Linked DNA regions of Mastigocladopsis repens PCC 10914. Each later gene encodes a partner of the first gene's protein in a complex. Links are inferred from orthologs where the notes say so. Each region holds a gene or a part of one and is shown in the gene's direction. Other genes may lie near its edges.

Region 1 (3,259 bases):
AGCAATGTCATCAAATTCATAGAAGGCGAGACCTTGTCCATCGCAAAGGTTCATTGCAGTTTGGGCAATACCTTTGAGAATTTGTCCACCGGATAAGTCTCCGAGGTATCGGGTGTAAGAGTGGGCAATTAACAGTTCGGGTTCTTTTTCAGATATTTCCCGGATGCGCTGCACGTAAGCTTCACCAGCTGGAGATAGTTGGATTTGCTCCCGCCAGTTTCCACCGTAGTAGTAGCTCAAGTCTTCCTCTAGACTATGCTTACGGTGAAGTTGAGGAAAATTTATTTTTGAAACAATCGGATGATTGCGGTGCTTCTCCATCTCCTCTTCCATTGCAGAGTAGATGAAGTAGAAGTTAGCCACCAGCTTCCGATAGGAGTTTTTTTCTACCACTCCTTTTAAAAAACACTTGACAAAACCAACATTTTCTGCCATTGTGTGGGCTTTTTTCGTGCCTACACGCAATTTTGTTGCTAAATTGCTGCTCATGCTAAATTGCTCAACTTTAAAACGTCAACTGCTGGAGTTTTAATTTATGAACGGCTACAAAAGCCACTAAAACGTTACAGTAGAACTATTTGATGAGAATTTCTATTAAAATTTTTTAAGTTGCTCTGACCAAAACAGTTCTGAGTGCCGAGTCTCCAAGGCTGAGGCTTAATTTACACTAAGTTAAATAGAAATACTAAATTTACATAATCTTTACAAAGAGAAGAAAATACTTATAAGTAGTTTTGCTGAAAAAATGGAAGAATCAGAATAAATTTGTAGCAACAAAAAATAGTAAAATGTCCTGATTAAAAGGTATCCAGCAGGAATTGTTGAATAAAGTTCAAAGTGCTATTCTCCAGTTTGACTGTGTGGAGTTTTTCTACTTATGGTTTCGTACATAACTCGGACTCAAGGTGGCATCTCTGGGAGTTCTGCTTCCGAAGTTGATGAATCGGAAAAGAAAGTTAATGAAAGCGGTTTCGGGCTTCACTTAATATCACTTCCAGCAACACCCCTATTTGGTACAGATGGTATTCGGGGAAGAGTGGGAGAATTGCTGAGTGCGCCCTTGGCATTGCAAGTGGGCTTTTGGGCAGGTACTGTTTTACGTAGCCATGCTTCAAACCCAGGACCGATTATCCTCGGACAGGACTCCAGAAACTCCAGCGATATGCTGGCAATGTCCTTGAGTGCAGGGTTGACAGCAGCGGGGTTAGAAGTTTGGCATTTAGGACTATGTCCTACTCCCTGCGTTGCATATCTCACCAGCGTCACCGATGCCATAGGCGGACTCATGATTTCTGCTAGCCACAACCCGCCAGAAGACAACGGCATTAAAATTTTTGGCGCGGATGGTATGAAGCTATCCCAAGGGTTGCAAACAGAAATAGAGGCAGGAGTGCGGGGTATGGCTTCTGCTCATTGTAGTCATTACGGACGGCATTACTCGCGCTTAGACTTAGTAGGAAATTATGTCGAGGCGTTGAAAAAACCGCTGCGTGGTGCCATAAATTTTCAGGGCATGAAAATTGTTTTAGATTTGGCATGGGGAGCAGTCGTTGGTCTAGCACCATCTGTATTTGAGGAGATGGGGGCAGAGGTGATTTGCTTGCATAACCAACCAGATGGCGATCGCATTAATGTCAACTGCGGTTCCACTCACCTAGAAATTCTGCAAGCTGCCGTAAAAGAACACAATGCTGACTTGGGCTTTGCCTTTGATGGCGATGCTGACCGGGTTTTGGCTGTAGACAATACCGGAAGGCAAGTCAATGGCGATTACATCCTCTACCTGTGGGGACGTTGCTTACAGCAAAAGCAAGAACTGCCCCATAACCTGATTGTTTCCACTGTCATGGCAAACTTAGGTTTTGAGAGGGCATGGAACCAAGCTGGAGGTCAGTTCATTCGCACAGCAGTAGGCGACCAGTACGTCCAGGCGGAAATGCTGCGGACTGGAGGAATGCTTGGGGGCGAACAATCCGGTCACATCCTTTGCCGTCACTATGGCATGACTGGAGATGGTTTGTTAACAGCTTTACACTTAGCAGCTTTGGTACAACAAGCTGGCGTTCCCCTATCAGAAATGGTGGATCAAAGCTTTCAAACCTATCCGCAACTGTTGCGGAATGTACGAGTCGAAGACAGATCCAAGCGTTTGGGGTGGAAAGAGAACCAACCTCTGCAACAGGCGATCGCCCGCGCCGAAGCCGCAATGGGTGATTCTGGTAGAGTTTTAGTCCGTGCCTCTGGTACAGAGCCACTCATCCGAGTTATGGTAGAAGCCGAAGCCGCCGAACTTGTTAATTACTGGACAAATGAATTAGTGACACAGGTTCAACAACACATTGCAGTCTAAAAATAATCTTGCTTTAGATATATTTAACTAGTTAATTTTTGCCTGGAGCAAACAAACTCTGCAAGACAATGACTCCAACAAGCCCGCACAGGCGGGCTTTGTTCGTGTTATCGCACACTTGTTCCTATCTAAAAGCGCAAATTTTGCAAGATTTATATAAATATTGTCTAATTTAATTTAAAGCTTTAAGGATAAAATTATACTACTATGCTCATCTCCATTGTACAAACGAGGTATCCACGTCTGTACCTATTTTCAGGTTTTAGAAAACTCTGATATCACTCATCCGCTCCAAAAGTTGTTTATTAGCGTAGCGTTTTGATGCTTGTTTTTGTCATACCACTCAAAAGTCCGCAAGCTTCCAAATCCTGGGAACTTGTAACGAAGTTATTTGAAAGATGCATTAAATCAATTTGCAATCAGACTTCATTAGAATATAGGGTGATTGTTGTTTGCCATGAGCAACCAAGGCTTGAATTTCACCATCCCCACATTACATATATTGAAGTTGATTTTCCACCACCAAACGAGCCTGATGCCTTCTCTGTAGGACATACCGACAAAGGGCGAAAAATTTTGAAGGGATTAATTCATGCTCAAGAATTTTCCCCATCACATACTATGGCTGTTGATGCTGACGATTGTGTCAGTAAGTACTTAGCCGAGTTTGTCAATCAAAATCATAATTGTCATGGTTGGTTTATAAATAAAGGTTATAAATATCAAAACAGCAGTGATTATGTATATATCAAAAGAAGAAATTTTTATAAAATTTGTGGCACTTGCAATATCTTAAGGTACGACCTGAATCAGCTACCTGAAAAACCAGAATATAATCGTGGTTATGGTTACTACAAGTTTTATGTAGACCATGAAAAAGTGAGAGATAATTTAGCTGAAAAAGGGACT
Region 2 (3,283 bases), 4.7 Mb from region 1 along the record:
CCATTGTTGTGGATAACTGGTATGAGTTGCATACCTTGGTGGAGATAGCAGGGGAAGTAGGGGAAGTAGGGGAAGTAGGGGAAGTAGGGGAAGACAAATTAATCTCTTTATCTCCCTCCACTCCCTCTTCCCCCATCCGCATTATGCTGCGGCTAACACCCGGTATTGAATGTCACACACATGAGTACATTCGCACGGGACATCTGGATAGTAAATTTGGCTTTGATCCCAATCAACTCGATGAGTTGTTTACTTTTGTAAGTCAACAATCTGTCGTTAACTGTGTAGGGTTACACGCCCACATAGGTTCCCAGATTTTTGAACGCCAACCGCATCAAGATTTAGCTGGGGTGATGGTGCAGTGGATAAGTAAGGCTGCTCTTTACGGTTTATCAATCAAAGAGTTGAATGTGGGAGGCGGCTTAGGGATTAAGTACACAGAATCAGACGATCCACCTAGCATCGAAGAGTGGGTCAAACCGATTTGTGAAGTGATTCACCAAGCTTGTGCAGCAGCAAATTTGCCTTTGCCAAAATTATTATCTGAACCAGGACGTTCCCTGATTGGAACAGCTTGTGTGACAGCATACTCTATCGGCTCTTCCAAAGTCATTCCAGAAACACGCACCTACATAGCAGTTGATGGGGGAATGTCTGATAATCCACGCCCAATTACTTACCAGTCAGTGTATCGCGCTGTTGTTGCCAATCGATTGTCTGCTCCATCTACAGAAACTGTAACAATTGCCGGAAAGCATTGTGAATCAGGAGATATTGTAATTAAGGATGCCCAGGTACCAAAAACTGAACCAGGGGATATTCTCGTAGTCATGGCAACTGGTGCTTACAATTACAGTATGGCATCGAACTACAACCGCTTGCCTCGACCGGCAGCTGTTATAGTAGCGAATGGCGAAGCAAATTTGATTTTGCAACGCGAAACTTATCAAGACTTAATTCGACAGGATTGTCTACCAGAAAGGCTCAAAAGTTAGTCATTAGTCATTAGTTATTAGCTAATAACTAATGACTAATGACTGTTAAGTGTTGACTAACTTTATTAAAGGCAAAGGGTTAAATCCAGATGTCATGGGAGATTGGTGGACGCAATGGCTGATAAACCTAGGAAGGTCACAGTCTTTGCTTGTTGAGACTCTGGATATTGTGTTAGTACTGGCGCTGACGTACATGATACTAGTTATTATTAGTGAGCGCCGGACACTGTGGATGGTGCGAGGATTTATTATTTTGATGTTGGCTTCAGCAGTCAGTAGCAGATTGCAGCTACAACTGCTCAACTTTGTGCTAGAGAAGTTAGTGATTGGTTGTGCTGTCGCAATGGCGGTTGCTCTCCAGTCAGAGTTTCGCCGCTTTTTGGAACAATTGGGACGTGGCGAATTCCGGCAGTTGTTTCAACCGTCCCGTCTAGCGGTACCTAAATCTGATAGTGTAATTGATGAAATTGTTGATGCTGTTAAAGAATTGTCAAAAAACCGGATTGGAGCTTTGCTAATTTTGGAAACCACTGGTCCTATTGATGAGCGGGATTTTTCCGTGCCAGGAGTAAAGCTAAATGCCGAAGTTTCAAAGGAACTTATACAGACAATTTTTCAGCCGAAAACTTTATTACACGATGGGGCGACGTTGATTCGTGGCTCGCGGATTGTGGCATCAGGTATAATTCTACCGCTATCGGGACGTACCGCTTCGCGCCAGTTGGGAACACGCCACCGGGCGGCAATGGGAATTACTGAGCGCGTCGAAAATTGCATTTGTGTCGTTGTATCAGAAGAAACGGGTTCTATTTCCTTAGCGGAACGGGGAACTCTCAATAGACCACTGACTACTACGAAGCTGAAAGAGTCATTAGAGGCTCGATTTTCCCCAACTGTAGATCGGGAGGCTGTTGCTCCTGGTTTATTGAGCTTGGGTCGTCAGATTCGTGGTAAGGCACTAGCACTGATTTCACGTTTACTTGGATTACCATCGACTGCTTCGCGACGAGATAAAAAATGACAGCACAACACACTGAACTGCAAGAGTTGCCCCCTGATTTAAAACGAGAACTATTGCCCAAGCACGTTGCGGTGATTTGTGATGGCAATGGTCGATGGGCCAAGCGTCGAGGACTCCCCCGCTTTGTAGGACATCAGCGGGGAGTAGATGCGCTGAAAAATTTACTTCGCTGTTGTGATGATTGGGGAATTGGGGCACTCACAGCTTATGCTTTTTCAACTGAGAACTGGGGAAGACCCACCGAAGAAGTCGATTTTTTGATGACTCTATTTCAGCGTGTTTTGCGCCAAGAACTGCGGGAAATGATGGAGGAGAATGTTCAAATTAGATTTGTGGGTAATTTGAGCGCCTTACCTCATCCGCTTCAACAAGAAATTGCTCGTTCAATGGAAGAAACGAAGAACAATCGCGGTATTAAATTCACAGTCGCGACCAATTATGGGGCTAGACAGGAAATTTTACACGCATGCCGTACAATTGCTCATAAAGTAAAGCAAGGTACACTCCAACCAGATGAAATTGATGAGGCGACTTTTGAACGTCACCTCTACACTGAGGGAATTTGTGACCCAGATTTATTAATCCGTACGAGTGGAGAAATGCGGGTCTCGAATTTCCTTCTCTGGCAAATAGCTTATGCAGAAATTTATATAACTGAATCTTTCTGGCCCGATTTTAACCGCAATGAATTTCATCGTGCTTTATGCGCCTACCAGCAACGGAACCGGAGGTTTGGCAAAGTTTAGGAATAGGTAGTGGGTAGTGGGTAGCGGGTAGTGGGTAGTAGGAAATGCAACTACCTACTATCAACTACCTACTATCAACTACCTACTATCAACTCCCTAGTTATGGTCCTGAAAAAACAGCTCGTTCTATATCTTGTCGGCTGAGGGAATACTTGAACGCGCGTTGGATATCTTGCCCACCTTCTCCAACTTGGAGATATCGCACGATAATTTGCTCGATATCCAGCCAAAGTTCCGCTTGCCAAGCAGGTCGCTGAATATGCCAGCAATGCAGTTCTTTTTCATCTTGTTCGCAGCCTTGCTCTCTCAGCCAATGTTCAATTTGGGGGAGAGGATGGTTATATAAGGGGGTTTCAGAGGAAGGAAGAAGCATAAACAATACAAAAAATTATCAAAATCAAAAAAATTTTATTTTTAATTAACTTAATAAGATAGGGGGTGTTGGTTGAGAAATACTGATATCGCGTTGTTGTACTGCTGGGGTATTTTGTAGCAGTTGCGTTTGGAAGGCAGCCTCACCA

What was found.
Region 2: the proteins of glmM (region 1) and cdaA are in contact, whole or in part, in a crystal structure (PDB 7OJS), measured with the Bacillus subtilis proteins. The link is inferred for Mastigocladopsis repens PCC 10914 from one-to-one orthologs.

The regions. Positions count from the first base shown.
Region 1 is NZ_JH992901.1:452,810-456,068, reverse strand. The notes cover bases 185-3,113. They hold glmM (phosphoglucosamine mutase), read left to right. Parts: upstream 185-877; coding sequence 878-2,350; downstream 2,351-3,113. Other genes in these bases: MAS10914_RS0104085 (hypothetical protein), read left to right, coding at 2,672-3,113; MAS10914_RS0104095 (biliverdin-producing heme oxygenase), read right to left, coding at 185-489. Also shown: more of MAS10914_RS0104095, read right to left, coding at 1-184; more of MAS10914_RS0104085, read left to right, coding at 3,114-3,259. UniProt on the Bacillus subtilis protein: Catalyzes the conversion of glucosamine-6-phosphate to glucosamine-1-phosphate. Glucosamine-1-phosphate is used for cell wall biosynthesis.
Region 2 is NZ_JH992901.1:5,202,125-5,205,407, reverse strand. The notes cover bases 100-3,052. They hold cdaA (diadenylate cyclase CdaA), read left to right. Parts: upstream 100-1,089; coding sequence 1,090-2,016; downstream 2,017-3,052. Other genes in these bases: MAS10914_RS0125135 (DUF3143 domain-containing protein), read right to left, coding at 2,863-3,052; MAS10914_RS0125140 (isoprenyl transferase), read left to right, coding at 2,013-2,762; lysA (diaminopimelate decarboxylase), read left to right, coding at 100-995. In the rest of the region: more of lysA, read left to right, coding at 1-99; more of MAS10914_RS0125135, read right to left, coding at 3,053-3,135; MAS10914_RS0125130 (J domain-containing protein), read right to left, coding at 3,181-3,283. UniProt on the Bacillus subtilis protein: One of 3 paralogous diadenylate cyclases (DAC) in this bacteria, catalyzing the condensation of 2 ATP molecules into cyclic di-AMP (c-di-AMP). Upon expression in E.coli leads to c-di-AMP synthesis.